Regions from separate parts of the Butyrivibrio proteoclasticus B316 genome, predicted to be linked through region 1. Evidence: riboswitches for the same ligand, from Rfam matches in the RefSeq annotation. Region 1 holds a riboswitch; the other holds the start of a gene.

The links. Region 1 has a riboswitch for cyclic di-GMP ahead of BPR_RS09990 (methyl-accepting chemotaxis protein). Riboswitches for the same ligand answer to the same signal wherever they lie in the genome.
Region 2: another riboswitch for cyclic di-GMP. It lies ahead of BPR_RS19640 (hypothetical protein); the one in region 1 lies ahead of BPR_RS09990 (methyl-accepting chemotaxis protein).

What each region holds. Positions count from the first base shown of each region.
Region 1 is NC_014387.1:2,385,128-2,401,297, reverse strand. Features, by position in the region: gene BPR_RS09995 (sodium-dependent transporter) at 1-456, shown strand, start outside; gene BPR_RS09990 (methyl-accepting chemotaxis protein) at 517-2,250, opposite strand; cyclic di-GMP riboswitch class I at 2,370-2,445, opposite strand; gene BPR_RS09985 (hypothetical protein) at 2,638-3,543, shown strand; gene BPR_RS09980 (hypothetical protein) at 3,754-4,467, shown strand; gene BPR_RS09975 (GGDEF domain-containing protein) at 4,528-5,835, shown strand; gene BPR_RS09970 (hypothetical protein) at 6,041-6,226, shown strand; gene BPR_RS09965 (hypothetical protein) at 6,360-7,814, shown strand; gene BPR_RS09960 (hybrid sensor histidine kinase/response regulator) at 8,006-10,834, shown strand; gene BPR_RS09955 (ABC transporter substrate-binding protein) at 10,831-12,129, shown strand; gene BPR_RS09950 (HD domain-containing phosphohydrolase) at 12,191-13,204, shown strand; gene BPR_RS09945 (sensor domain-containing diguanylate cyclase) at 13,233-14,825, opposite strand; gene BPR_RS19835 (EAL domain-containing protein) at 15,039-16,170, shown strand, end outside.
Region 2 is NC_014387.1:1,079,279-1,095,448, forward strand. Features, by position in the region: gene BPR_RS04515 (substrate-binding domain-containing protein) at 1-356, shown strand, start outside; tRNA gene BPR_RS04520 (tRNA-Pro) at 747-819, shown strand; gene BPR_RS19630 (hypothetical protein) at 1,306-2,106, shown strand; gene BPR_RS04530 (hypothetical protein) at 2,291-3,334, shown strand; gene BPR_RS04535 (hypothetical protein) at 3,465-4,361, shown strand; gene BPR_RS04540 (PBECR4 domain-containing protein) at 4,616-5,230, shown strand; gene BPR_RS04545 (GNAT family N-acetyltransferase) at 5,898-6,317, shown strand; gene BPR_RS04550 (hypothetical protein) at 6,342-6,899, shown strand; gene epsC (serine O-acetyltransferase EpsC) at 7,020-7,922, shown strand; gene BPR_RS04560 (tRNA dihydrouridine synthase) at 7,959-8,942, opposite strand; gene BPR_RS04565 (hypothetical protein) at 9,253-9,579, shown strand; gene BPR_RS19635 (flagellar hook protein FlgE) at 9,893-11,611, shown strand; cyclic di-GMP riboswitch class I at 11,858-11,943, shown strand; gene BPR_RS19640 (hypothetical protein) at 12,250-12,912, shown strand; gene lepB (signal peptidase I) at 12,905-13,498, shown strand; gene BPR_RS04585 (Spy0128 family protein) at 13,526-16,170, shown strand, end outside.

The sequences.
Region 1 (16,170 bases):
AGAGTACTTGGAAGCTTTTTCTTTTTGTTTATGTACTTTGCAGCTCTTTCTACGATGATTGGTGTATTTGAAAATGATGTCAGCTTTTCGATAGATCTTTTTGGAATTAATAGGAAAAAAGCTGCTCTGATAGCGGGGCTTGTGATCACTATAGGATCAATTCCCTGTGCTCTTGGCTTTAATGTACTTAGCTTTTTCCAGCCTCTCAAGGCAGGAAATACTGTGATGGATTTAGAGGATTTTATAGTCAGCAATCTGCTGCTTCCAATTGGAGCTCTTGTCAGTTGTCTGTTCTGCACTTGCCGATACGGCTGGGGATTTGATAAGTATCTGGAGGAAGTTAATGCCGGTGAAGGAATCAAGGTTAGTTCCGGGCTTGGATGGTATCTTAAGATAGTTCTGCCGATGATACTGGTATTTCTAGCAGTCTATGGACTTTGGAGTTATTTTACATAATGCCAAAAAAAAGAATGTCGCAAGCGGCATTCTTTTTTTATTCTGAAATGGCTGATATTATTAAGCACTTACTTCTTCAAGTGAGAAGAATTCCATCTTTTCGCTGAGAGTCTCTGCCATGTTGCGGAGATCTGCAGCAGCGTCACTGATAAGAGCAAATGTTGCATTGAGCTCTTCCATAGAAGCGTTTGTCTCTTCTGTAGAAGCTGCGTTCTGCTGTGAAATAGCAGAGAGCTCTGAAATAATATCTGAGAACTTATTCTTGAGCTGGTTAAGTGTATGTACCTTATCTGCGATCATCTTGGTAGAATTGTCAACGTTGTTAACGTTTACTACAACCTGATCCATATCTTCCTTGGTATTAGTAAGCTGATCGTTCTGCTCCTTCATGCTGACGCTGAGATGTTCGATAGTCTCAACACTCTTTTCTGATTCTTTTACAAGAGCTTCAACAATCTTCTTGATAGATACAGCAGCCTCTTTGGACTGTGATGAAAGGTTACCAATCTCAGAAGCTACTACTGAGAAGCCCTTACCGTATTCGCCTGCTCTTGCAGCCTCGATAGAAGCATTAAGTGAGAGAAGGTGTGTCTGTTCAGCAATAGCTGTGATCATGTTGGAAGCCTCAGCTATATCTTTGACTGAATCATTTGTAAGACGGATCTGCTCATTGATGCCCTGCATAGATGTCATTACGCCTTCGTTGGTGTTCATAAGGTTGCTAAGAGTATCAACAGTGCGGTTTGCACCTGACATCATCTCGTTGGCAGCAGCTGAAAGTTCCTCAACTCTTGCTGTGATATCGTCGATGCTATCACCCATTTCATTAGTGTTATTAACTGAATTCTCAACGCTTTCAGCCTGAGAAGCTGCGCCGCGGCTGATATCCTCAACAGCGCATGTAACCTGCTCTGCAACGTGTGAAGCTGCCTCAGCAGAAGAAGCAAGGCTCTCACCTGACTTGGTAACATCTCCTGAAAGCTCTTTGGTAGTCTTGATAACGTCCTGAAGCTTATCACGAACTGAAGCTGCGCTTCCTGCGATTGTTCCAAGCTCATCTCTACGGTTAAATGTACGATCATCTACATAGAAGAAAAGCTCACCATCTTCAAGCTGCTTGAGACCGTTTACGATATCACGGATAGATCTTGTAGATCTTGAGATGATAATACGAGCTACGCCCCAGTTGAACAGGAAGAAGATAACAAATGTAGCAATAATAGCTTTTGCTGCAGCAGACATGTTTGCTTCTACTAATGTTGTATCACGGCCTGCGAAGATCATTCCTACTACAGAGCCATCTGAATTTTTAAGTGGAAGGTAGTACGCATACCAGTCCTGGCCTGCAATCTCGAAGTTGGCAGCAAGATATTCGTTACCCTGATTGAGAACTTCGTTTACAACTACATCACTAGCCTTTGTTCCTTCCATACGCTTTCCTGTCTCAGTGTCTGTAAGTGATGTTATGTAGCGTGTATCACCAAAAAATACTGTGAAGTGCATTCCTGTTTTCTGATTGAGTGCATCGAGCTGAGCCTGGTATATGTCATGAACTGCTGTTTCGCCCTTCATGAGCTGACCGTCTTCTGATAAGTACCAGTCACCAGTAAACTCGTTTGACAATTCATCCTCTAAGAGGATGGCTGCTGCGTGTAATCCCTCTGAGAAGGATGTGTAGTAAGCTTTCTTGATGTGATTGTGACCTATTATTCCGATAACCGCTGACATAAGCAGTGCAAGAAATGATGCTACTAAGATAATAGATCTGACCATGTTTCTTTTTCTTTTTTTCATTTTTTACTCTTTTAACTCTCTTTCCTTTTTTGCGACCTCCAATGGCGAAATAATCATTATTAAAAATAAAAAGGCATAGACGTAACTGTCTATGCTTCGGATAATCTTAATAAAGATTAAGATGCAACTGGCTGACATGTTAAAGTCCCTATAGCTTTGCGCCACAAGCTTTCGCTTGCTTTGCCCGATATCAAACTGTCGACGATTATAACGAAAAAAAGAATGGAATGCAATAATGAAATGTACACAATTAAAAATTTATTAAATTTTTATTAAGCAATTTGAATCAGCATGATAAGTGCTTGGATAATATGCACAAAAAAGATATAAAAACATGTAAACGCTTTCCTTGTGGGAAGGTAGCGGGTTTTTGTGTATAATGAGTGTATGAATACCAGTAAAAAAGCGTACTATCACTTACCGGGACTATTTGAGTTCTATGAATTTTATAAAGTTTTTTTGCCTCTTTTCCGTGAGCATAGGGAGTACTTCTATGACTGGTGCGAGATAGGATCAATATACGGAGCACCGGCGGATTGTATCTGGGGAGGAGGAAGAGTAGGCTTTGGAGAAGCTGATCCTGTTAGTGTTGCAGAGCTTATGAGAGAGTATGATATTTCTGCAAGACTTACCTTTAGTAATTCTCTTATTCAGGATGAGCACCTTGATGATAAGAGGTGCAATGCCTTATGCTCATTGTTTGAAAAAAATGGCAGTGCTCAAAACGGAGTAATCATTCACTCTGACCTGCTACTTGATCATATCAGGAGAAACTATCCGGACTTTTACTTTGTATCCTCAACAACCAAGGTGCTTACTGACTTTGATGATCTGGAAAAAGAGTTAAAAAGGCCGGAATTTAAGTACGTTGTTCCGGATTTTAGACTCAACAAATCTATGGACAGACTTGATCTGCTGAGTGATAAATATAAAGAAAAGATAGAGTTTCTGTGTAATGAATGCTGCTTTTATGGCTGCTACGACAGGAAAAACTGCTATGAGAATGTGAGCAGAAAGAGCCTTGGAATAGACTGCGAGGATCATATTTGCGTATCTCCCGATGCTGATAAGGGATATAAGTTTTCACTTGCCATGGAAAATCCCGGATTTATAGGTATCACGGACATTCGGGACATCTATATGCCCGCGGGCTTTTCTAACTATAAGATAGAGGGAAGAAGCCTTGGAAGTGCAATTGTTTTAGAATTTTTACTTTATTATATGACTAAACCCGAGTACCAACTCAAGGTAAGGGAAGACATATACTTAGACAGCAGTCTTGATCTTTTTTGAATGAAAATCGTTTCTATGGATATGTAAGTAGTAATTAAGTATTTTTGGGTGATAATACTATTGCAATCAGAAAATGAGCATGTGCATTTTGCATATGCTTATTTTTTATTTAGGAACATTTTTGGATGAGTTTGGGAATGGAATAAAGGCTGTAAAAGTGTATAATTGGACTTCGGTGTCTTTTTATAAATAATAAAGTGAGGAATGGAAATGAATAACCTGTTGTACATCTATGAAGAAGTATGTGATCTGATCAAGGAAAAAGAGATTGATCTATATGAGAGGGAGGATGCACAGGATAAATTTATCTGCCAGTTTGCCAAAGGGGGATCATCTCTGCATGTTAAGACTGTAATGCAGAGTCGTTATGTTCTTTATGCTACAGAAAAGGATTTTAACCTTATAAAAAGAAAGTCTGATGCCGCTAATACAGGTATCGTATTAAAGGAAAGCAAAAAAGAGGAAATAGAGCTTATTGTTTCACAGTATGAGGAAGTTGCAAGTAAGGCAATCCTGTTTATCAGAAACGGTAACAAGGGACTTTTACAGAATCCTGATGAAAAAAAGCTGCCTCATGTAATATACTTTTTTACCAATGAAAATCTGGATTTCGTTTTGGACTGCATCAAGGAAAACCTTGAGGCCGGAGCCAAGACAACCAAGACCAAGGTTAGCAGAGGAACAGCCACAATGGTGAGAAGAACAGTAGTTGTTCCCAAGCCTAAAATGCCTGAATTATCTGATGAAGAGATCATGGAGACTATTCCTGAAGGCAGTGAAGTATCACATGCTAAATATGGAATCGGAACTGTTGAGTCTGTATTTGATGGCAAGATAACAGTACTGTTTGATGGGGCTGTAGAGAAGATATTTGCAGGAACCTTGTGTGTTAACAAAAAAATATTAACAGTTTTAAACGTTTAAGTTATAATATGGTAAATTAAAACTATAGTTAAAAAAGAATAGCTGCAAGGGGGAACAGGTATGACAAACAAGGCACTCGGGGATTATACCGTTGAGGACATGCTGGTTCTTTTGAATGAGAACGTAGACGCTATAGTTATGGTTGATACTACCATTAAAAAGTATAGGGCCATTACACGCAAGAGCATTTTTAAGGATATTATCGATGAGACCGGGGGTTATGATGATTTCATTCAGAAATTGTGGTTTCATCTGAGTAATTCTCAGGAAGAGATTACTGAGGATTATAAGGCTTTTGCTTCTTATTATGGACAGTTTAACGGCAAATACAGCCGCAGGTTTAAGGTCTTTTTGGAGGGGAGCACTGCCCCATATGTAATTCAGATGAATGTCTATCCTATGGAGGGAACAGACAAGTATCTGTTTGCTATGGATGTTCTTGATGATGAGGAAGTTGTCGAGGAATACACTACCACCAGAAAGGTCAATACGATACAGAATACATATCTCTTTTCCATGTTCGTGGATCTTGTAAGAGATTCAACCAGTAGCATAAGCGTAACTGAGATATCAGAGGACACTGTTAAGGCCAGCATCAAGTATTCCCAGTGGAGACTTATGACAGTCAATATGATATGGCCGGAGGATCAGAGGCAGTTTCTGATGCTCACAGATCCGGATTATCTTAGAGATCATCTGGAAGTTGGCCGCACCAATACTTATGACTGTAAGATGAAGAATCTTGAGGGAGAATATATCTGGGTCAAGCTGATCTTTAGCAGAGCTCAGACTATCAGCAGCAAGGACTTCAAATTTGTATTCATGGTTCAGAATATTGACGAAGATGTCAAGGAACGTATGGAAACTCTCAAGAAGTATGAGGAGCTCGTTATGGTGGATCCTCTTACAGGTCTTATTAACCATGGAGGTATCAAGACTGAAATTGAGAATGCTATTGATATATATCAAAATGGTGGAGAATCCATATCTCTTATGATGATCGATCTTGATAATTTCAAGAAGATCAATGATAACTATGGTCATTCAGTAGGAGATGCAACTCTCAGAACTCTTGCAGATGTTCTAAAGGGCTTTGCCAAGGACAAAAATGCCTCTGTAGGACGCTGGGGCGGAGAGGAATTTGTAACAATCCTCAGCGGCGTCTCTCATGACGAGGCGGTAGAATATGCAGAAGATCTCAGAAGATCTGTTGCGGAAGCTGATTTTGGCAAGGCTGGTCATATAACCTGTTCAGTCGGCATCAGTCAGCTTGGAGACGATGATTCTTTTGATGACATATTTGATCGTATGGACAAGGCTATGTACTCATCCAAGATAGCCGGCAGGAACCGTGTAACGGTGCTGTGATACCTTCTTGGCACCCAGCCCCTCAGGCATCTGCACAGAAATGTTTGTGTTCGTCTGCGGTGTGATTTTCTAAAACTCATTAAGCATCAAATGCCTCATTTCGACGTTGCTCAGAGAAATCGGCATTTGATGCTTTCTTCGTTTTGAAAATCATCATCCTCGTCCGAGAACTGCACATTTCTGTACAGACGTCTGAGGGGCTGTGATGTCAATTCATCTCTCGCAATGCGCTAAGCAGATCATGGCGCAGGTCGGAACCATACTGCTCGAACTTGGTGAGATTTCAGGTGAGAATATCTTTATTGACGGAACCAGAAACAGTTATTCAAAGACTGATGGCTTTTTATCTTATTCCTATATTTTTAATAAAAAGATAAATTATAGAATATAGACTTATGTAAATGAATGCGATAATTTAACTGTATAGCATGAAAAAAATAACAAAAAAATATAACAAAAAATGAAGATTTATAGAAATAATAGCTGCAAATAAGCATATATGGAAAGGGTGGGTAATTCAGAACATGAGATACAGATCATTATCTATATTATTGCTTGTAATGATCATTGCTGCCGGGTGTGGCAACAGTGAAGACACCAGTGCTCCGGCTGAAAGCTCAGTAGCCTTGACTTCTGATACTGTGGAGCAAAAAGATGAAACGACTGATGAAACCCAGGAAACACTGGCCCTTAATGATGACGGAAGTTATACTTACTCCTTTGAGTTCAAGGATGAGTATATTTCTACAGATTTTGCAGGTATCGATGTACTGGATTCAACTGAGGACTACCCAAGAGAGCGGTTTGAGGATGTGTTCATGTACTCTAAGGGAGCATATTTAGATAAGCCTGATGTTCCTGCAGACTTTTTTGATGAATGGGGATATACCTGTCCTGAGGACTGTGATCCATCAGAAGATCCAGGTTTTGGCTTTAGCATATCTTATATTAAGAATATTGATGGTAAAGTTTCTTGCATTTTGAGTGATATAAATTATTGCATTGCCGTTAGATGGGAAAAAGGTCAGATTCTTTATAATTTGTGGGATAAGGAGTTGTCCAGAATCAAAAGTGAACGAAAGAATATAATAATTCAGAATACGGACACCAAAGAAATATTGGCTCATAATGACTTGATGGGGGCAGACGCCAGAGAACTTATGGATGATTTTCACGAGGGGCTGTATGATTTCGTGCTGTCAAAGCTTCCTGAAGGAAAGAATTCCTATTCTCCGCTTTTTCGTTTTGATAATGGTGTTTTTAGAGCATTAAATGTAGATGATGATGGATATGGTTTTGAATTTATGTTACCGGATAAAGGAAGACGTGTTTATGCCATATATGTAGACAAGCCTACAGGAAGAATAAGCGGAACACTTTACAGAACGCCTTATCCTGGCGAGGACTTTTATGCTTATCCTGCCGGAAGAACAATTGAGGACATTGATTCTGATATGAATAATGATCCATTTGCGGAATACCCTGTATTTGAGCCTAATGAAGAGATAAATCCTGAAAAAGAAGATACAGAAGAAGCAGAAGCTGCTAAATCAAGTGAAGAGAGCACTGAGGAAACAAGTAGTGTAGCTCCAGCTGAGGAAAAGAAGGAAGAGCCCGCCAAAGAGGCGCCTGCAGCAACCGGAGCTGTTATAGATGAAGAAGAATTCAGGCGCGGAGTCATGATGGGGCCCAAAAAAGGAACTATCGTAAATGACGATTTTGCAACCGGAGTAACAAATTCGCTTATATCGCAGCTTAATGGTATGGGAGCCGTTCAAACATCTGATCCGGCGCCGCTGATCTTTAGAAGTAAACCCTTTAGATTTGAGACTACCCCTGAGGATGCGGCTAATGCAATGATCAATGATGTTATGCCTAATTTTGGCTTTGATATGGCTGGCAAGAACTATTTTATTAGTGCGGTACAGAAATTTGACAACGGATATGTAGTTACTGTCGGATGGACCAGGTGGAACTAGGATAGTTAAAATGCACTTTTGATAGATTTATGGATATAGAAGAAAAATGGATGATTAATTATCTATATAACGATAGTTTATAATCTGTAAATTAGACCAAAAATAATACCTTTGATATAATAGAATTGGAAATATTATGAGAAGCTCCTTGTTAATCTGTGCAATAAAACTGATTCATTGGAGGTAAAAGCGTGAAGAAAACGCTGATAATTGTTATCGACCTGTTAATAATGGTGTCGATACTCTTCTTCATAATTCAATATGCCAATGCCAAGATGCAGGAAAACAACGAGAGTGTTATTGAGGCCTTTGAGAAGATGACAGTTACTGCAGAGCAGATCATCACAAATTACCTTGAGGATGAGCAGCATCTGTGTGACATTTGGGCAAATTATATTAATCGCTCTGCTGAGGCCGGAGAGCCCATGACTGCGGAGGGAGCAATTTCTTTTATCAGAAAGGCCAAAATATCTCCGAGCATTTATGGACATTTGTTATTTCTTGATAATCCATCAAAAAGTGGCATTTCTACAACTGGTAGCTCCAAAGATCCAAATGACTATTCTGTTTCGTATAAAAACATAAACATATTTGACGATATTGATGAAACAAGTAGCGCAGATGCAAAAGTCAGACTGACAAGGGCATACACAAATCCACAGAATGGCATACAGTCTATAGCTTTTTTCAACAGTGTGACTGTTCTGGATGAGACCTCAGGCGAGCTAAAAGAGGCTCTTCTCATGCGCGTAGAGCCGGTAAGCGTTATTGAGGATAAGCTCATTTTTTTAAATGGCGAATACGAGAAGATGGAGATTTCCCTGATAAACAAGGATGGAGAATATCTTGTTCACGGTAAATCTCTCAAGAACTCTAACTTTTTTGAGTATTATAAATCCTATAATGATGTGGATATAGCTGTTTACAAGAAAATTATAGAGATAATCACTACTAAAGCAGGAACCATGAGGATGTATAACTCCAAAAAAGAGGAGTGTGTAATATCATATACACCCTTACAGTCGATGAATACCCTTTTCCTATTGGCGTATATACCGGCAAGAGAATTGGAGGCGAAGAATACAGTCGTCGACTGGCTGCTTCTGGGAATGGTTACTTTGGGACTATTGTTGCTCCTGGGATTTAACTACCTGATACTAAGATTCTACAACATAAAGCTTGCAGAAGCTGCGGAAGCGGCAAATCAGGCAAATGAGGCTAAATCTCACTTCCTGTCGACAATGTCCCATGATATTCGTACTCCTATGAATGCGATTCTGGGCCTTAATGAGATGGTACTGCGCGATAGCCATGAGGAAGAGATCGTGGCATATTCAGAGAGCATCCGAACAGCCGGAAGAACACTTCTTGGACTTATTAATGACATCCTTGATTTTTCCAAGATAGAAGCCGGCAAAATGGATATTATAAACGTCGACTACAGCTTTGCGTCCCTTCTTAACGATCTGGTGAATATGGTTCAGGTCAAGGCAGAGGATAAGGGACTTGCATTCAATCTTGATGTGGACAGGAATATTCCCGTTATATTAAACGGCGATGAGATCCGTATTAAACAGGTTATAACAAATATTCTTTCCAATGCGGTCAAATACACCAAAGAAGGGTCAATCAACTTCAAGGCAACCTTTGAGAAAGTGAAAGATTCGCCTGACCAAATATACCTAAACGTAAGTGTCAGCGATACCGGTGTCGGTATCAAGCCTGAAGATATGAAACGCCTCTTTAAAGCCTTTGAACGTATCGAAGAGAGCAAGAACAGAAATGTAGAAGGAACCGGCCTTGGAATGAGTATAGCCCAGAGTTTCCTCAATATGATGGGAAGCCATATAGAAGTTGAGAGTGAGTATGGTAAGGGTTCGACCTTTTCTTTTAAGCTGGTTCAGGGAGTTAAGGACTGGAATCCTATAGGTGATTACGAGGAAACCTTCAGAAGAGCTGTTTCAGAGCGAAAGAAATACCGCGAGAGATTTACAGCACCTGATGCCAGACTTCTTGTGGTAGATGATACACCGGTCAATCTGTCTGTTTTTGAAAATCTGCTAAAGCGGACCAAGGTTCAGATTGATACGGCAACAAGCGGAGATGAAGGTATTTCACTATATAGACACAGGCAGTACGATGTTGTTTTTCTGGATCATATGATGCCGGACAAGGATGGTATTGAGACTTTGCAGGAAATGAGGAAGATCCCCGGTTCTGTAAACGTCAAGACTCCTATAGTGTGCCTTACAGCCAATGCTATTTCCGGCGTGCGTGAAACCTACATAAAAGCGGGATTTAACGATTATATAACCAAGCCTATCGATCCGGACAGGCTTGAAGCACTGCTGCTTCAGTATATTCCTGAGGATAAGATTGCTCCTGCATCTGAAGATGAAGAGGAGGAAGATTGCCTTATTCCGGACTTCATAATGAATCTTGAGGAACTTGATGTTAAAACAGGTATAACCCACTGTGGAAGCCAGGATTCCTACATCGCCACACTTGAGATGTATCTGGAAGCTGCAGAAAGAAATGCTCAGGAGATAGAAAAGTACTGGAAAGAAAAAGATATCAAGAATACAACTGTTAAGATCCATGCGCTTAAGAGCACTTCTCGTATTATCGGAGCCGTCAATCTTGGCGATTTTGCTGCGAGACTTGAAAAGGCTGGAGAAACAGGTGATATAGAGACGCTTGAAAGGGAGATAGGAGCTCTTTTGACCCAGTACAGGAATCTGGTAAAAGAGCTTGAGCCCCTTGAAGATGCCAAGAATGACGCGGAGGATGAGAGGCCCCCTATTTCTGATAAGGATATTAAAAAAGCTTATGAAGACCTTGCTGGTTTGTGTAACGCCTTTGACTACGATGGCGTGATAGGAATTATGAAATCTCTGGAAGAATACAGATTTCCGGAGAATGAGGCGGATAAATTTGAGTCCCTTAAAAGAGCAGTCGATAATTTTGACTACGATCTGATACCTGAAATTCTGTCAGGAAAAGAAAAGGAGGCAACATGATGACAAGAAAAGTACTTGTATTTGTATCTGTCATTTCATTGGTGTTTGGTCTTATGGCGTGCGGACAAAAGTCAGCTGAAAGTGCAGAATTTAAGCCCAAATTGTCTACAGAAACGTCGTGCCAGCTCACAGTTGCAGGTAACTACTCTAATTTTGAGTCACTAGAGAGCGAATTTGAGCGCTTCTATGAGTATTATCCAAATGTGAGCCTTAATTATGTCAATCTTGATGATTACAATAATACGATCACAAGTGCACTGGTGAGTGATGAAGCTCCGGATATTTATGTTACGGCAACATGGATGCTTGATGATGATAAAATGGATGCTGTTTTTGAAAATGCAGAAGTTTTATCAGATCCGGCCCTGGGCATCGATCTTGACTGCATCCGCAAAGGTGCGATGTGGACAATGGAAAACGGTGATGTTGTCATGCTTCCTATTTTTACCAGGTCATACGGAATGCTTGTTAATATGGATATTTTTGAAAAGAACGGGCTTAAGGTTCCGGAGAATTACAAGCAACTGGTAGAGACTTGCGATAAGCTCAAGGCAGCAGGATACGAGACACCTATCATGGGAGCTAACGGGCTTACTGTAGCCGGAATATATTATCCTTTCTCGTTTCCTCTTTTCTGCGCCGATGTAATTAAGAATCCTGATTCTATAGAGCCGCTCAATTCAATGGATCCGTCTGCCGGAGAAATGATGCGTCCCGCACTTGAGAAGATCAAGTCTTTTGTAGATTCAGGGTATTTGAATCCGGAGTTATGCAGTGAGCAGATTGAAGATGACTACAATGCTGTGATCATGCGCTTTTTCGAAGGAGATGTCCCAATGATGCTTGGAAGCGGCGACATGGTTTCTGGTACACAGAAACGTGAGAGTAAGTCAGAAGCATTTTTGGCTGAGCCTTTTAAATACAAATTCTACGTGGTTCCGATTGATGATGATGGTGGATATTTCCTGGATTCAGTCAATCTGTTCTTTAGTGTAAACAAGAACAGCGCAAATCTTGATATGACCAATGAATTCATAAGATTTCTTATGAGAGAAAAAGAACTAGGTAATATGGCTGCTATTAAGCGTCTTATCACACCGACCAACGATTTTTCTTTGGACGAAGTTTATTCATCTCTCGATGGTTTCCCGGAGGATAGATATTTCAGCTACCAGGATACGGGTCTGAATGATGCTGTTAATAAAGAGTTCCGCGCAGCCGCATATAAGGTTGCAAATGGTACTATGACAGTAGATGAAGCTATAAGTTCATATGGAAGCTTGTGGGATGAGTAGACTATAGCAGAGCGTAGCAAAAAGTAAGCGGGATGAGATAGCTTAGCTGAGAGGTTGAAAAATGGAAGAGCGCGTAGTTGTTGTAGATGATGATGCGATCATATTGAGAAGTGCAAGCACGGTTCTTGCTGACGCAGGTTTCAAGGTCACCTGCCTTAAAAGCGGCAGGCTTTTGCTGGATTATGTCACAAAAAACTCGATAGATATGTTACTTCTTGATATCAAGATGCCTGACCTGGACGGTTTTGAAACCTTGCAGCTTTTAAGAAAATGGGAAAATGAAAACGACAGGAAAGAAATACCTGTTATTTTCTTTACAGCCAATGATGACTGCGCCTCGGAGACGAAAGGACTGTCCCTTGGAGCCATGGACTTTATCAGAAAGCCCTTTGCCGCTGAGGTTCTGATACTTCGAGTAAGACACCTGCTTGATCTTATCAGACTACAGCGCGATCTGCATGCGGAAGTAGAGCGCAAGACCAAAGAGATAGAGGGCTTATCACTTCATGTTGTGCATACTCTTGCAGATGCTATAGATGCCAAAGATGCTTATACCAAGGGCCATTCGGGACGAGTTGCCGAGTATGCAAGAGAAATTGCCAAAAGAGCAGGCTATTCTTATGACAGACAGGAAGAAATATACATGATGGGACTTCTGCATGATGTAGGTAAAATAGGAGTTCCGGATGCTGTAATAAATAAACCGGGCAAGCTCACAGATGAGGAGTTTGAAAAGATTAAAACTCATCCGGGAAGAGGGGCACAGATACTTCAGAATATTGAGGAAATGCCTAAGCTTGCAATCGGTGCAAGATGGCATCATGAGCGCTTTGATGGGCGTGGCTATCCTGATGGGCTCTCAGGCTATGATATACCGGAGGAAGCCAGGATAATTGCTGTTGCTGACGCCTACGATGCCATGACTAGTAACAGAAGCTACAGGGGCCTTATCCCTCAGGATGTGGTCAAAGGAGAGTTTGAGAAAGGCTCAGGAACGCAGTTCGATCCTCAGTTTGCGGCTATAATGCTTGAAATAATCAAGGAAGATGTAGACTACAAGCTGCATGAGCAATAATATGATTTACCAAAGGCGGAGCTGATCACTAATTGGCACCGCCTTTTTTTCGCTCCCGCTTATTTTCGTACATCAGCATATCCGCACGCTGCATTATTTTCTGGACGATATTGTCTTTAGACGGATCATAGATAGCAAATCCCTTTGACACATATACCTTATCCCAGGGAGCCTCAGCTGAGGCATTTATTTCTTCTACAACTTTGTCAAAACGTTCCAGTAAGAAGTCGAGGTTATGGAAATCCTCATGCCCCAGAATGATAGAGAATTCATCTCCGCCAACCCTGTATACGGCACTTCGCTTGAATACATCACTGATTGTATTGCAGGCTTTTTGTATATAGAGATCACCTTTATCGTGACCGTATTGATCATTGATATGTTTCAGGTTGTCACAGTCAAAGGCACCAATGGCAAAATTAGGATCTATCGACCCGTTATTGATCTGTTCCTGCAGCTCCTCAACTGCAAGAGAAAAAGCACCCTTATTTCTAACGTGAGTAAGAGAGTCAATAAATACCTGCTCATTCAGAGCGTTTATATGGGCTTTCATATTTCCTGACAATTTCTTGAAGGACTTGGTAAGTCTTCCAATTTCATCATCTTTATCATAATTTAAGTAGACCTCGAAGTTTCCTTTATCTATCTGGTCTGCGGCCTCGGTAAGCTGTTCAAGCGGCTTGGTTATATAGCCAAGGAAAGTAATCAGCAGTATACCTGCAATTATCAGCACTATTATGGCGCATATCGTGATCCTCAAAATAAGCTCGCGCCATTCACCCTGGGTTTCATCAATAGGGACCGTGATGTTCAGATACATGCCGTTGCTAAGAGGAAGCCATACAGCTTCCTTGAGCACTCCGTCATAGACATATTGCGCAGATCTAGTCTCAGCTTTATTGCTGTAGGGCATTTGCCTGGTCATCCCCGGAGGCATATTTGCTACATCAATATATGGATGGTAAAAGAGTGTTCCGTAGGCATCACTTAAGAAAGCATATCCATTATCATAGAATTTAATACTGTCAATTTCTTTAGCCATAGCCGAATAGTCAATTTCAATTCCGACAACTCCGATAAACTGTCCCTTGTAATAAATAGGTGCATCATAAGAAATTACCGTAACATCCAGGTTATCTGTTACGTAGGGCGGAAGCCAGATAGACTTTCCTTCATATTTGGGAACAGTGAACCATACCAGGTTTGATGTGTCATTTACATCATAAAGTGTGATATCTGTTACTTCATGCTCAACAAATCCCTTGCCATCAATGTTGGTGTACCAGAAACCCCTTACTGTAGAAGAGATAGAAGGGTCTATACGATAGTAATATGTCAAAACGCCATCGGTTTTAGGAATAATAAAATCGAAATATTCACGGGCATTTTCCATATGTTTATTGAGATGCACATCATCAAGCCCTTGTAAGTCGTCTTCCACAAAAGAAGTAATATTATTTACCGAATACTGAACATTGTCAAAATAGTAATTTAAGCTATATTGACCATTTTCGCACAGCATCAGCAGTAGCTGGTCTGCCTTACGGCTGGCAGTTTTACGTATGAAGATCACGCTGAGCAATGTGATAGCCAGAATAACTGTAAATATCACAAGCAGCATAGAAATAGCTAATTTGGTTTTTAGAGAGCGCATCTTTTATCCTTATTCCATTGAGATTAATATGGTAACTATATTAGGCAAAAAACATATGTCGATATATCTTGTATATCGGATAAAAACAGGCATTATTTAAGTGTTACAATATACGCTGTCAGCCTATACTAATATGTGCTATAATCAATATATCGACAATACTGTGTGGAGATATCGTGCATGGGAAAAGCGGATAATAATGCCGTAAATGATAGAAATATAGCCGATTATGTGGTAAAAAATATAGATGTTGCCATTGAGAAGGGCTGGGTTAAGGTCTTTTACCAGCCTGTTATTCGTACGCTCACAGGACAGTTATGTGGAGCTGAGTCTCTGGCCAGGTGGGTAGATCCTGTTCTTGGATTTCTTTCACCAGACAAATTCATAGGGCCTTTGGAAGATAGCGGACAGATTCACAAGCTCGATAGCTTTATTGTAGAAAAAGTCTGTTCAGATATCTCTGAGAGATTAGAAAAAAATCTCGATACAGTTTCTGCATCTGTGAATTTTTCTAAACTAGATTTTGAAAATGCTGACATGCTAAGGGTTGTAGAGAATGCAGTAGCCAAATACAACATTCCCAGGGACTATATCCATGTGGAGATAACGGAGAGCATGATCGTATCTGATGCCATCCTGATGAAAAAGGTTATAGATGGCTTTAGGAATGCCGGTTTTGAAGTTTGGATGGATGATTTTGGCAGCGGATATTCTTCCCTGAATCATCTCAAGGATTATGAATTTGACACCATTAAGATGGATATGGAGTTTTTGGCCTCCTTTACAGACAAATCCAAGGCAATCATGACATCTGCCATAACTATGGCCAAAGACATAGGAATCTTGACACTTGCGGAAGGCGTTGAAAATGAAGAACAGGTAGAATTTCTGAATTCAATAGGATGTGGCAAGCTTCAGGGATATTATTATGGCAAGCCCCAGCCTATTGAAGATTTTTTTGATCATATAGCTGAAAAAGGAATTACAATAGAACCTAGAAAGTGGCGTCAATACTACCAGGCGGCAAGCTTTTATGCCAAATATACAGAGGAACCCCTGGAGATCATAGAAGATGATGGCAAGGATTTCAGGACTCTTTTCATGAATGATGCGTACAAGAGGCAGATAGTTACAAGGAATTATTCGTTAAAAGAGATGGATCAGCTGATTTATAAAACAAAATCTCCACTTCTCAAAAAATATCGTGAGTACGCAAACATTATCGAAAAAACCAAAAACAATGAATCCTTTTATTATACTTACGATGGGAATATCATTTGTTTTCAGGGAAAAGAAATAGCTGAACTTGACG
Region 2 (16,170 bases), 1.3 Mb from region 1:
GCAAGGGAATCCAGAACGGGCTTAAACCTGAGGTGATCATTTGCAACAATGATGCGATGGCACTTGGAGCTATCAAGGCAGCAGAAAAGTCAGGACTGGTTCCTGGCGAAGATGTCTATATTGTTGGCGTTGACGCGTTACCTGAAGCTATCGAAATGATAAAGGCCGGCAAACTGGCAGGCACTGTTTACAATGATTATGTTCTTCAGTCCCACAAATCTGCAGATGCAGTTATCAATTACCTTAAGGGCATCGACAATGAGCATTACATTGGATGCGATTATGTAAAGGTAGATATTGATAATGCAGAGAGCATCGCAGGTCTCACTAATACTGACGAAGAAGACATTGATTGAACAGGCCTGATGTGTAGCAGAGGGTGATATGGTCTGGGCTAATGTAATGTAGAGGGCAACAGGTCTTGGGCTAATGATTAGTAGAGGGTGATAGTGCCTGGACTAATGTTATATAGAGGACGATAGGTCTTGGACTAATGATTAGTAGAAGGAGATAGGGTCTGGGCTAATGTTTAAGTAGAAGATATAGACCTGGAGCTTTTGGTGGAGAATAGTTAGTTCAATAGAACAGCTATCGTGTTATTGGGCAAGAGAGTAACAGCTTTGTGCGCGGTAGTGCTTGGGAGCGCTAAAGGATTAGCCAGTAGATATTATATTTTGATGATTTATATACGATAATAAATTTTGGTTGATTTTATTATCTGACCGTTATATAATTGAGAACGTCGTCGGGGTGTGGCTCAGTTGGTAGAGCACTATCTTAGGGAGGTAGGGGCCGCGTGTTCGAATCACGTCACTCCGATTGCTAGAAACCGCTCAGTTGAGCGGTTTTTTATGTATTATGAAATTCCTTCGGATTTCCTAATATAAAAAACGCTATTGGAACAGTGTAGAGAGTAAGAGTTTTACTGCATATTATATGTTTTTCTGAAATGTGCAGTAGATGTTTTCTTTTAATACTGTATCTTGTAAAAAACTATATTTATGCAGTAAGGTGTTTACTGCAATTATCTTAGTTTTCATATTTCTACAGTAAATGGAAAAAATATTTACTGTAGATTTCTAAATATCTTTTTCCTGCAGTAATAAATCTGGCAGGACAATTCAATAATAGAAAAATAGTACTGCACCCATGTTAGTATTTGCATTTGTGCAGTAATAGAAATTATTCTTTACTGCACAAAGCGAATAATATGAATCTTTGCAGTAAGCAAATACAAAAAGGAATATATGTGAAAACCTATATGTGAAAACAGTTAATAGAAAAAACGACAAAAGGAGAATTACAGTGAACAATATAACAAAGGAACTAAATCAACATTTATTGGAAATAGAAAGCTTGATTGCCCAGGAAACTAGCAGGTTGAAGCAATATAAAGGGCTTGAAAAAGGCAAATTGCAAGTTACATCAAGTCATGGAAACATACAGTATCTATTTGTGGAGAATGGAACTAACTCTCCCAAATATATGCCTGCTATAGAGAAGGAAAAAGTGAGATTATTTGCTCAGCGTGAATATGATGAAAAGATGTACGAGCATTTGAATACTACTAAGGCAAGGCTTAGCCGCTTTATAAAAAACTATGATGAAAACAGTATAGATGCAATATATGAAAATATGTGCGAAGGTCGTAAAAGACTGGTTACCCCAATAAGACCAGACAAGGAGACAATAATAAATACCTGGATGGAAATGCATCCTGGTGGTATGAATACAATTGACGATGAACCGGATATAAGAACAAATCGGGGAGATTTTGTCAGGTCAAAATCTGAGAAAATACTGGCTGATTATTTTTATGAAGCTGGGATTCCGTATCAATGCGAGCCTAAGTTTACTCTTTTTTCAGGAAAAAATGTATATCCTGACTTTGTACTTCTCAATGTCAGAAGCAATAAGACAATATACTGGGAACATCTTGGAAAAGTGGATGAAGCTGCATATGTCATTAGGAACATGGGCAAGCTGATGGATTATGAAAAGAGTGGGCTTTTGCTGGGGGACAATCTGATCATTACACTAGAAACCCGTGAAAGACCTTTAGATATGGAACTTATCAAAAGAAATGTTGAACAGTTTTTGATATAAGTGGAGAGCTAATTTCAAATAAAACTAAAAGCAGTACTTTTGATGTCAGGGCTTAAGTGATAATTGTTTTGTGACGATATATGTATAGATAAGGATGAGTATGTAGAAATGAAGGAAATGATCAGTGCTTTGGTATGAAATGAACCACTAACCCAGTCACTGGAGACCATTTTGGAGGTGTTTTATGAAAATACAACAGAACACGGATGTTCAAATTAATCCTTTTCAAAATCAGGATAATGCCCGGGCTGCCACAGGTGCAGGGCAGTCTGCACATAAGAGTGGCAATCTGTCCTCAGTATCCGGTGCTAATCTGAAAGGGGAAAGCCTTGTTCAGCAGAGGCAGGGCTTTGCAAGAAAGCAGGCACTTAAGGTTGTGTCAGATGCATTTGGCGGTGAGAAGAAGCTGGATGCTCAGATGCAGGGCATTAAAGATGAGATAAAGCGTCTTCAGGATGTGATAAGCGAAAAGACTGCTGATACGATGGAGAATGATGCCAAATTAAAAGAGCTTCAGGAAGAATATGGTATTGATCCAGAAGGGGAAGAGAGCAAAGAGCTTTCAAAGCTTGCGTTCAAGATGAATAATTCCAAAGATGGTTTATCTGATGAAGAGATCAGTAAAATGTCGGAGTATCAACAGAAAGCAATTTATTATGTGGCAGCAAATCAGCAGAACTCTCTTGATATAGACAGGGCAAAAGCTCAGCAGATGGGAAATGTTCAGGGTTTTGCAGATATGAAAAGAGAACGAGCTAAGTCACAGGATATGCTGAAAGCTCAGGATGAAGCTGAAGATATTATGGAAGCAGCGGGCGAAGAGGCTATAGCTCTTTTGACGCAGGAAGCGGTTGAGCATGTAGACGAAGAGCAGAAGGAACGCGAGGAAGAAGCCAAAGAGGCAGCGGAAAAGAAGAAAGAGGAGAAGAAGGAAGAAGCAAAGAAGCTTGAAAAAGAGGCAATGCAGCAGGAAATGATAGAGAACATCAAGGAACACGCTGAAGAGACCCTGCGTACCAGTGCTGATACCAAACGGGCTATTGCAAGAAGAGAACGTGCAGAAGCTGATAGCATGGGAGCAGAGGATGCCCAGAGAACTATTATTTCTGAGGGTGCATCTATGGAGGATACGCAGAATGCTGTTAATTCTGAAATTACGAATATCCTCAATAAGCTGAGCTTACTTTCAAATGATGTTAAGGGCAGCACTGTTGACAGTCAGATATAAGAAAAACGCTATTCATGACATGGATTATGCTATTGGTGACATTAGTATTATCTGATAAAGGATTGATGCCGAAAGGAAAAAGAGAAAACCTTGTGATATTCACAAATCATGTACAAGGAGGTAGATGATTATGGCAGGAATCAATATAACTTCAGTGAACAGACAGGTAAAAGACATTAGTCAGGAAATATATGCTGCAAAGTTGCAGCGTGACGAGGTGCAGTCAAAGTCTGTGAACAAGGATGAGAGCAGTGGCTTACAGAACGTTGTCGCCGATAAACTAAGTGATAAATCTAACATAAATACTGCTTTCTCAGATACGGCAGCTACTTTGTCTATTTCTGCTTTAGGCGCTGAAGAATTGGAAAAAGTAAGAGATTCCTGGAATAATCATCCTGTCAGCGCTTTATATGAAAAAGACATACCGTTAAGTAAAAATGCAGAAGGTGTATATAAAATTGGCGGAGCATCATTTAATGATGAGGAGTTATCTGACGCAAGAGATTTGATAACAGGCGTTGGAAGTCAGCTGAAGAACGGATATCTCAGTTACAGAGATTATGCAAAGATGGAAGTTGCGCAGAAGGTTGTTGATAAATGTGCTACTGAAGGCTTTAATGAAGATCAGGCCAAAGCTATCAGCAAGGCCATGAAAGACTATAATAATAACCTAATCAGAACGCAAGAGCGGCTACTGGCAAATAAGCAAACCAAGACTAAAGATGATTCAGCATCCGGAAAGTACTTTGGCATTGAGGTTCATGTGCCAAATGAAGTAAGAAAATCAACTAATGAGTATGCAAGCACAGATATTGCTACAAACAATGATCTTATTAATAAACTTCGTGATAGTATAAAATCACTTGATATAAACGATAAGGACTCAGTATATAAGTATAAAGCACAATATGAAGAAATAATGAGACCTGTATACACGACTCAATATCCTTTGCAAAGGAATTCAGATATTGACGATATTATATCCAAAGATGTAAATGAGATATTGAAACTGAGCAGTAGATTGTAGACACAGAAATTTAAGAAAAATATAGCAGTTAAATAATTGACTTTATCTCAGGAAATATGTATTATGATGATACAAACAGATGACTAGAGCATCTGTTGACTATGAAGTGTAAATCCCTACTGGCAGGGGGATACATGGAGTCTATGGGCGGGTTTAGTGTGACAACCGCGAGCCAGTTAGGCGTAAGCTGAAAAGAAAACACTTATAATTAAAGCCTCGACGTTACTGTCGGGGCTTTAATTATGGAGGTATATGTGGAAGTAGTAAATAAGATTAAGAAAAACGCAGATGCATACAATAATCTGCTTGGTATAGATTATTATTTTTGTCTTGGTTATAAGGGAAAAGGATTTGAAGTCAGAGTTCATTTTTCTAAGGAAGAGTTTCATCATCTTGAAGGAATTGGTCAGTTACGTGATTTGAAAATTCACAGTGAAAGTGGAAATAGAACCTTTGATATGGCTTTAGCAGGAGATGTTTTAGAAGATGAACTGAAAAAATCTCATTTTTACCAAAGTGGATGCGTTCAGAATAAAGTGGATTATCTTTATCTTCTAGAACGGATATTTGACGAAGACAATATAGTATTTAGATTCAGAAAATCGATGAAAGGCAGTGGTAAGATAGAAGCTGAGTTGTTTCTGACTTCGGAGTTGGAGAATGGACAGTTCTTTGTATATCTTGATAGAGTCGAAGAATCTGATGAAGAATACTACTGTAGGTCATTTGTGGCTAACCCTGAATTTGATAGAACGCAAGGACATGTAAAGCTTACTACCCTTTGGAAAGAAAAGATAAATCTTGAGACTGGCGAGAGAACTGTTTTGTATAGGTATAAAGATTTCTCACCAGATCAGCTAAATATGTGATGCAATGATTATTGAAGAATATAGTTATTCATTGATGACGAGGAAACTGTTTGACCTAATGTTTGACCAAGAGGTCAGTCGGTGTTGTCAAACCTCCTTTCAATGCGGGCTTTGGCATTCTTACAATCGTGTTCGAATCACGTCACTCCGATTGATTAAAACCGCTCAGTCTGAGCGGTTTTTTATATAATATGAAATTCCTTCGGATTTCATATTATAAAAAACGTAAAAAACGCGATTGGAACAGCGTAGAGAGTAAGAGTTTTACTGCATATTATATGTTTTTCTGAAATGTGCAGTAGATGTTTTCTTTTAATACTGTATCTTGTAAAAAACTATGTTTATGCAGTAAGGTGTTTACTGCAATTATCTTAGTTTTCATATTTCTACAGTAAATGGAAAAAAATATTTACTGTAGATCTCTAAATATCTTTTTTCTGCAGTAATAAATCTGGCAGGACAATTCAATAATAGAAAAATAATACTGCACCCATGTTAGTATTTGCATTTGTGCAGTAATAGAAATGTCGAACAATTTCTGATATAAGTGGAGATTTTTAGCATATTAATAAGTCAAATACTAATTGGATTTTAAGACAAGCTGTTGTAAGATTTTGATTGTATGCTGATAGAGAGCACTTTTGATGATTAAGGGAGAATGTAAATAATGAATATCACTTATCATGATGAAATACCGAATGTGGAAACGTATCATGATTTAAGAGCTGCTGTTGATTGGGCTGTTTTTTGCCGTGAACAGTCTGAGAAAGCGCTTAATAATAGCTGCTACTGTGTTGTTGCCAAGGATGGAGACAGTACTGTAGCTATGGGAAGAGTTGTTGGAGATGGTATGTACTACACCATAGTAGATGTTATGGTGAAGCCACAGTACCAGGGACAGAAGATTGGCTCAGCAATAATCAATAAACTTGTTGAGCAGATAAATGCTGGGATTCCTAAAGGAGGCAGAACAAGTATCCAACTGATTGCGGCTCTGGGAAAAGAAGGATTCTACGTTAAACAGGGCTTTAAGATCTTGCCAAATGAAAACTCTGGCGCGGCATTAAGGAAAGTAATATATACGTAATTTAGTAGATGAAAGGAATACCTGATGAGAACACTATTTATAGGCAATAGCCACACTTATTACAATGACATGCCAGCGATTTTTAAGGAAATATGCTCTGAGAATGGGATTGATATGCAGGTCACTATGCTTACAAAAGGCGGCATGGGCCTTGATTACCATGCAGAGAATGAGCAAACTAGGTTCAATATATTGTTCGGAGATTATGATTTTGTAATATTACAGCATGTCGCTCATCCCATGGGTGAGTTTGAAGTGATGCAGGAAGCTGCGGACAAGATCATGTCATGGGTAGGACAGACATCTGCAATTCCATGCTACTTCATGACATGGACAGAAGAAAATAATGAGCAGTTTCAGCAAGAGATGGCCTCAAGATACAGGAAGTTGGGAGAAAGACATAACTGCCTGGTTGCTCCTGTAGGTGAGAAGTGGTGGGAAAGAATACATGAGGATCCATCTGTGGATTTGTATTTCGAAGACAGGAGACATGCATCACCTGCAGGTTCAAAGCTTGCGGCACATGTTATATTTGACACCCTCAAGGCAAAAATAGATGATAAACGGAATTTGGCTAAGTGATATTAAGATTCTAAGATAAAATGAAATATATCAGATATTACAACGCAAACAATCATTTTTTATAAAATAGATTTGTGGTAGAATATACTAAAATCTAATGAAAACAGGTAGGGCGCTAAAATGGATTTCAAGGGCCGTAATAATAATGATGAGCTAAAGAGTGAGATCAAGAACATAGTCGATCTGATAATTGCAGACTACGACAATGGTCGCGATGTGGATCAGATGGATGTCTTTAATCAGCCTGACAGGGATGCGGTAAAAGACATAGTGATCAAGCTTCTTCGAATTATTTATCCAGGTTATTCCAGAGACAAAATCTATAAGAGTTACAATGACAGCAATAGAATTGCCATTGTGATCGAGGATGTCATCTACAATATGCAGAAGCAGATTGCAATTGCATTTCATCATAGCCCGGATTACGCCAACGCATCTGATGAAACACTTGACTGCGGTGCCAGATGCATAACTCACGAATTCTTCAAACAGCTTCCCAAGATAAGAGAGTATGTGGATACTGATCTTCAGGCCTGCTATGACGGAGATCCTGCGGCTTACAGTAAGGGAGAAATTATTCTTTCTTATCCCGGACTTCTTGCCACAACCATCAACAGGATTGCACATGAACTGTACCTTCTCAAGGTGCCGCTTATACCGCGTATGATGACTGAGTATGCTCATAGCAGAACGGGAATTGATATTCATCCGGGTGCAACTATAGGCAAATACCTGATGATCGATCATGGAACCGGTATAGTTATCGGTGAAACTTCAATAATTGGTGAGCATGTCAAGATTTATCAGGGCGTTACAATTGGCGGACTCTCTACAAGAGGCGGCCAGTCCCTAAAGGGTGTTAAAAGACATCCCACAATCGAGGACAATGTCACTATTTATGCAGGTGCATCAATCCTCGGCGGTGAAACAGTTATTGGAGAAGGCTCAGTTATAGGAGCTAATGCCTTTATTACAGAGTCAGTTCCCGCAGGAAGCCGTATCAGTATGCAGAGATGTAGATAAAAATAGGCTGAGAAATAACATTTTCGTGTTTTAGAGCTAAATAAACTCACACGAAGCAAATATATTATTTACTGCAGCCATGTACTCACCTTTGCTGCGGGATTTACGGATGGCCTTGAGATACTTCTCATTATCTTTGAAATGAACATGGAGAAATGCCCAGTGCTCCAGCATCTTGAAGATTACATTCCTATCTTCCGGGATGAAAAGAGAATACTCTTCATAGAGACGCTTCAAGTATTCTCTGAGTTCTCCTGCTTCCAAAGGCTTACCACCCTGAAGCTGCCTTGCTAGGGCAGGGTTAGATAAGAGGCCGCGGCCTATCATGACAGATGTGCATGAAATGGAGGAACCTATCGAATCGAAGGATTCTATCTTTTTCAAATCATCGATGCTATTAATATCCCCATTATATACAATATCTGCCTTGCCGCCGGCATTTCTGTATACTTCGACAGCTCTCTTGAAGGCATCAATCCTTGGCTCACCTTTATAAAAATCTTCCCGGACTCTTGCGTGGATAGTGAGCTCACTGATAGGATACTTGGCATAAATCTCCATCAGCCTGTCAGCTTCGGATTCGTCACTAAATCCAAGCCTTGTCTTGATAGAAATGCTCTTATTACCAAGATCCTCAAATATCCCATCCAGCATAGAATCCAGATACTCCGTATCCGTCAAAAGACCTGATCCTTTGTGGGAATTTGTCACTGTGGCCGCAGGACATCCAAGGTTAAGATTGACCTCATTGTACCCAAGATTCCACATTTCTTTTGCAGCCCACACAAAGGTATCTACGCGATTTGACATGATCTGTGGAACAATCTCATTTCCGTAATCCTCGAAGCCCTTGATGAACTCCGGCATTACATCTCTTTTTTCGCGTTTCTTAAAATGCATGTTATGATGCGCAGTCAGAAACGGCGTATAGTATTTATCGATACCACCAAAAATCTCATGGTGGACATTTCTGAGTGGATATAGGGTAATCCCCTCCATTGGTGCAAAGTAATACTTCATATTAATTAGTCCTTGTCTATCAAAAAATATAAACACTGCGGAATTCAATCACTAATGTAAAACACAAAAAATAATCACTAATGTAAGATACAAAAACAATCACTAATGTAAAATACAAGAATCAATCCCTAATGTAAATACAAAAACATACTATAATAAATAACATTAGGAAACATTCCACAATAATCTATCACACTTTCAACACATTTGGAGTATAATATATTCTTGTGTAGTAAACAAACGAAATATTAGTGTAATGTCGCTGAGGGAATAGTGGCAGCATTTTACACTAAGGAAATGGGGAACAGGGATGAGTCAGGAGAAAATTGACGCTTACAAAAAAGAAAAATCAGGACGTAAACAGGCTATTGCCAAGCATAAAAAGAGAGTTAAGATCGCTAAGATTTCAGGCATTATTGTAGCTGTTGCTATAGTTGCAGCAATTGTTGGCGGAATCCTTTGGAACAATTTTGGTGGATCTAGTTCAGCAGCTGCCGATGCTTCATCTGTAGAGGTATCTGTTGAGGCGGGCGCAGAGGATTCAGCTGTTGAGAGCACAGAAGAAACATCTACAGAGGATGGAGCTGCAGAAGCTTCAGAGGCTGATGCTGGCGCAAGTGCTGCATCTTCAAACTGATAGGCACTGATTTTTGCAGAATGAATATATAAAGACTAATGCAACTGATTGGACAACAATCAGTTGCATTTTTTATTCAATAGGAAATTGCTCTGCAATTTCTATTGAACAAAAACGCTCCGCTATGGATGCGAAAAAAAGCCTGAAAAAAGTTTTCATGGATACTAATTTTTGTACTATATTCTGCCGATAAATGGAATGAGGTAATATATCATTCTTTTTTCTGGCAAAGGGATTGCCATCAGGTACACGGACGTACGAGATAAAAGAAATGCTAACAGCTATCAGAATATAGCTTGGAGGTACGTGTCCTATGATGAGATCACTTTGGTCGGCAGTTTCCGGTCTTCAAACACACCAGTTAGAAATGGACGTCATTGGTAACAATATAGCCAATGTCAATACAACTTCATATAAATCACAGGCAACAGGTTTTCAGGATGTTCTCTATCAGACCATCAAAACAGGTACTGCAGGAAACGGAGTTAAAGGTTCCACAAGCGCAGATCAGGTCGGACTCGGTGCCAAGATGGGCTCTATTAATATCAATATAACCAAACCCGGTTCTGCGCAGACAACCTACAATCCTTTTGATCTTATGATCACAGGAGACTCTTTCTTTGTGGTATCTGAGAGTCAGAACAGTCCAAATCAGGAAAAATATTTTACCAGAGACGGTAGCTTTACAATTGATGCGGAAGGAAGTCTTGTAACACAGAATAACGGATTGTATGTGAACTTTATTGAAGGTGAAGGAATCCTTGGAAACGGCGAGCCGCTTATTTCTGACAGAACCAAGACTATGGCTGGACAGGCTACATCTGAAGCTTACCTCAAGGGAAATATCGACAGAGATGATAAGCAGCTTGTAGAAGGCAGAACTATTCAGATGGATGTCTATGGAAATGATGGCAATGTCTACACTATCAACTTCAAGCTTACAGACAATGCGGATGATGAAGACAATACCTATAGCGTTCAGATTGATAAGATATTGGATAAAAACGGTAACAAAATCAGCAACACTCTTAATGAGAAGCTGACACTTACATATGATCATGCTAATGGCCGTCTTACAGGCATTACTCCTTATCCTATATATACACTTGATAATGGTGTTCAGGAACTGGATGATGACGGAAACGTATTATCTACCACCTATACAATGGATGGAAGAATGGGACAGGCAGAATTTAGCCGAACACTGACAGGTAAAGATGGTAATCAGTACACAATCTATTATTCCATCGATCACCATGTTCCTGAGGAAGGCGAGGAAGAGACAGATACTGCAGATTATGATTTCAATGTAGTATACGTAAGAAAAGGTGAAGGAACCAGGCAGTATATAAATAAAACAATGGCAGTCATTGATTATGACAGTGAAAGCGGAAATCTTCTGACAATTGATGGCGAGAATGCCGGAGAAATCAATGTTGACCTTTCTGAAATCTATGATGGAATCGGAGATATAACCTTTGATATTTCCAATACTACAATTCCTGTTGCAGCTGGAACAAGCTACAGATTTGAGTTTAATGGAGAAGCAGATGTTCTTGGTTCATTAAACGTAGATTTCTCAAATACATCCAATTACGCCAGCTCAAACGGAGTTCATTCATCTTCAGTCTCTGCTATCAGGGGAGACACATATGGCCTTAACAAAGGATATCCAAATGGAGATATGAATGGAATAACAATATCTGACAATGGCTCTATATATGCTAAATATAGCAATGGCCAGGATGTTAAGCTTGCACAGATTGTTGTAGCTGAATTCAATAATGCTATGGGTCTTGAAAAGGCAGGAGATAATGTCTACAAAGCATCTCTTAATTCTGGCGAGCCAATATATATGGACATTACTGAAGATGGCGGCTATATGTCATCAGGTGTTCTGGAAGCCAGTAACGTTGACCTGGCCAAAGAGTTCACAGACATGATCACTACCCAGAGAGGCTTTCAGGCAAATAGCCGCGTAATTACGACATCTGATGAACTATTACAAGTATTAAAGGGATTGAAGCGATAAACGGATTATCCTAAAAAATGTGATAGCGTTTATCGAATAAAAATGGAAACTCCAATTTAATTAATTTCAAAATGAAATTTTGTATCACATGGCTGGACTGATGTCCAGCCTTATTTATTAAAAAACTATGAAGATTCTATGAAAAAGTAGTTGTAATTCCATATATGATGAAGTATATTATAACTACACGGCATAATAATCTTAACTTAAATAAAATAATTTTAACTAATTTTAGTTAAGATTCATATCAAATAAAGGCAAAGCCATTGGAAAATGGTGACGCAAAGCTATAGGGTCTCAATCGCATATGCGACAGACAGCCAGTTGCTGGCACTTACTGAGAGTGCTATGTATGGCCGCCCTGTTATTGAGTAGTACGGACGGTCATTTTTTTTGGTAATGAAGTACATGAGAGTTCAAGGATGAACGGACTGCATAGGTTATGCGGTCATAGTACAAGGAGTATTACTAATTATTACTGCTACCTGAGCTATGCGTTTGCCTTTGGACATATTTTGAGAGGTATTTTGCGCAGGAACGGTTGCTGAGCAAAGTACCTCCTTTGTTTTGGAGAGATTGGTTTAACGATAAACCAATAATATATAGTTTTACTTTTTCTATTATATAAGGAAATAGATATGGCAGATATAAATCTCAAGAAGCTCAGCAGAGCGGAGCTTTTGGAAATGATGATCTCTTTTTCAGAAGAGGCTGAAGCAGCGAGACAGCATGAAAAAGAACTCAAGGAAGAGCTTGAAAAAGAAAAACTTCAGATGCAGCACGAATTTGCTGATGAGAGAGCAGCAATGCTAAAGAGTTTTGATGAAGAGAAAGCTCAGATGAGAGCCAAGTTCAATGAACAGAAGGCTCAGATGCAGGAAAAATTTGACAAGGATATCATGGGACTCAAGGCAAGGCTTGCAAGAGAGAAAGATGAACTGCAACGGCAGGTTGATGATTCTCTTATGAAGATAGAAAATTCACAGTCACTTGCGGAAGCTTCCATACAGCTTGGTGGCATAATGGAATCTGCACAGAAGGCGGCTGATCTATATGTCAATACACTCAAGAAGAGTGCAGAAGCTGAGTACAAGGAACTAATGCTCTACATAGAGAAGAGTAAGCTCAGGGTACAGAGAGCTGAAAAGCTTCAAATGCAGGCTATTGCAGATAAATCCGGCAAGACTTTAGAGCAGGTGAGAAATGAAGCCATTTCAGAGACTTCTGATCCGGAAAAAGATAAGTCTGTAGAAAAGTCAGAACCCAAGAAACGCACAACCAGAAAGAAAAAAGATGAGTAACAGGAATCAAACTGATCTTTCCAATTTCAAGCCTTCTGTTGATGAACTTAAGAAGGAACTTAAGAGAGAGAACAGGAAAAAAGAATATAGAAATGTACTCCGTAACACACTTATTGTTGTGGTGTCTGTCGCAGCTCTGGCAGTACTGATTTCAAGCTTCTACGTGACAGTACTCAAGGTAACCGGAGATAGTATGACACCTACTCTTGAAACCGGTCAGATAGTCATCGCACAGAACAGCCAGGAGTTTGAGGCTGGAGAGATGCTTGCTTTTTACTATAACAATAAGGTTTTGGTCAAAAGAGTTATCGGTTCGCCGGGAGACTGGGTTAACATCGATGCAAATGGAAGAGTTTCAGTTAACGGCATTGAACTTGAAGAAACATATGCATCTGATTTAAGCCTTGAACCGACAGATATAGAATTTCCATATCAGGTTCCGGAGAACAGATGGTTCGTTCTGGGAGATCACAGAAGTGTATCCATTGATTCGAGATCAAGCGTAGTTGGTTGTGTTACCAGGGAACAGCTCATTGGAAAAGTTGTTTTCAGAGTATTTCCATTTGACACATTTGGCAGTCTATAGATTTTTCAATATTAGAGGTGAGTTGACATGCGCATAACAGATGAGAATCGCGCACAAAACTACATAAAGAAACACCGCAACAAGAAAAGATGGCTTGCTTTTGCGCTGTGCCTTTCTCTTTTTACAGGAACGGTTACACTTTATCTTTTGAATAAGCCGGCTACGGCGATGACAGAAGATGGAGCCCAAAAGGTAGGTCTAGTCCTGGAAACAGCAGATTCTGATTATGAAATGGGTCTTATTGAGCAGATGAAGACTAAAGAGTCTGATGCTCAAGCAGATAAAGCGGTAGAAAATTCATCTGACGGGGTTACTACCGTAGATGTAACACAGCTGGGTGACGGGGACCCGGATAAGAGTGATACATCTAAAACATGGGAGGAAATTGTTGAAGTCATTCCGGAGGATGAAACTGGGGCCAACGCTGATAAAGCAAACTCAGCTTCATCCGGGGAAGCTTCAGATGCCTCTTCAAACGCTTCATCAGAAGATAAGTCAAATGCTTCCGGAAGTGCTTCATCAGAGGATAGTTCCAATGCTTCAACAAGTGCTTCTTCATTAGAAAGTGCAGATGCAGCATCAAGCGCCTCATCTGACAAGAATGTCAAGGACAAGGTTGATAGCCTTGATGATATACAGAATGTAACTCTCACAGCAAGATATGTTGATGCTGAGGGAAAAGAAATAGCGGAAAAAGAAGTTCTTTTACAAAATACAGAGGATAAGAAATCTCTTGATCTAAACAAGGATTATAAGGTAATTGAGAACTACTATTATTTAGAAGCCGGACTTGACGACAAGAAGATTGTCAGCATAGTAGAAAAGACCGGAATAGCTCAGGTCTCCGACCAGGCAGGAAAAGATAGTTCAGAAGATGCCGGCGCTAAGGAGAGCAGTACAGATGATGCTTCTGCATTCGCTGCAAGCGATGATGCATCTGATGAAGGCACGGAGAAAGCTTATACCTATTATGAAGCTACAACATCTGAAGGTGAAGTAATAGAAATCAAAAAAGATGCGGAAATAACATTTAGTTATGCGGCAGCTAATACCAAGGAGAGCTTTACATACCAAAACGATGAAGTGACTGTTATGGTCAAGCTTTCCAAACCGGGAATTCTTCCGGATGGAGTAGAGCTTTCAGTTAAGACTGTAGATAAGAGCACAAACGGATACAATTACAGTGCTTATATCGATGCTCTTAATGAAAGTGCAGAGGAAATCGCCAAGGCAAATGGTGATGAAGCAAAGACAACATATGATGAGAACAATGTAGTTCTTTTTGATATTGCATTTATGCTTAAAGAAATTGAATATGAGCCTAAAGACGGCACTGTTTCAGTTTCTATAAGCTTTAAGAATAATCAGATTTCTGACGGACTTGGAACAACAGACTCAGAAGACGTTTCACTGGTACACCTTCCTGTTTCAGAAGAAGTAATGAAGGATGTCAATGCTACAAGTGATGCAACAGAGATTTCAGCCAGTGATATTTCTGTAGAAGTTCTTGGAGATAGCAACGTTGAACTTGGTGAGAATAAAGATACTATCTCTTTTGAAGCACAGGCATTCTCAATGTATGGAGCAATTACGCGAAGTACTGACGAGACTTGGGAAGGAAATCAGACTTATACAGCCAAGGAAATTGTAAAGTGGCTTGGAGATTCGACCTACTTTGGCGTTGTTGCTAACCACTACGATGGACAGAATAATCACAGTGAAGCCAATATTGCTGTAGGCAGTATTTCTAACATTCAGAATTACACAGTTGGTATTTCCACTAAGGTTTATCAGAGTCTTGATGAGTTTATTATTTCTGTAGAAAAGAAGGTTGAGGGATCTCCTAAGGTTGGAACATTTAACTTCGCAGCCTTCTCAGATGTTAAGGGTAAAAATAAGATTGCCGGAACAGAGTTTACCATAAAGACTGATGAGACCGGTACGGGTAAATACATTGGTAATTACACTGATCTTTTAAAAGGCGGTCAGTATCCAAGATTATATATCTATGAGCTCGATGAGAAGGGGCAGGCTGTTATGGACGGTGAAATCTGTGGTTCATATACAGTAAGCTATGGCGGTGATTCTATAGAAGCTCCTGCTGATGCCGTTGGATTTTTTGCTGATAACTATGTTGAGAGCGTGGGCCTTAACGGATATAAGGCAGAAGATATTATAGAAAAAGTTGATGGTGCGACGATCTACTATCCTACAGGATGGAATTCATATGTTGGAATTACGTACTATCAGAATCAGGTTTATGGAATGAAGCCTGACGGAAGTTACGGATGGACTAACTACGTCAGAACTGATTACAGTAATAGTTCCATGCCGGTAAGCGTGCAGAATATGCGTCTTGCTGCTTATACTGCTTCACAGAAGCTGGCTTATACAAAATCATCTAATGGAGTACAGGTAGTTAATATAGTTGGTACCAAGTCATATGGTAATTTGATGACAGACCTTAGTACCAAGTACTTCAAGAATGAAAAAGATCCCAGGAACTATGCAGTAAATACAGGCTTTAAGCTTGATGATAATACTCTTCTTGTTATAAATGTAGATCTTACCGGTGCTACAAATTATACACTCGATAAGTTCACATATAACGGACAAGGAGCAGGAGATTGGAGTCAGGCTGCCAACCATGTAATAGTCAATCTTGTGCAAAA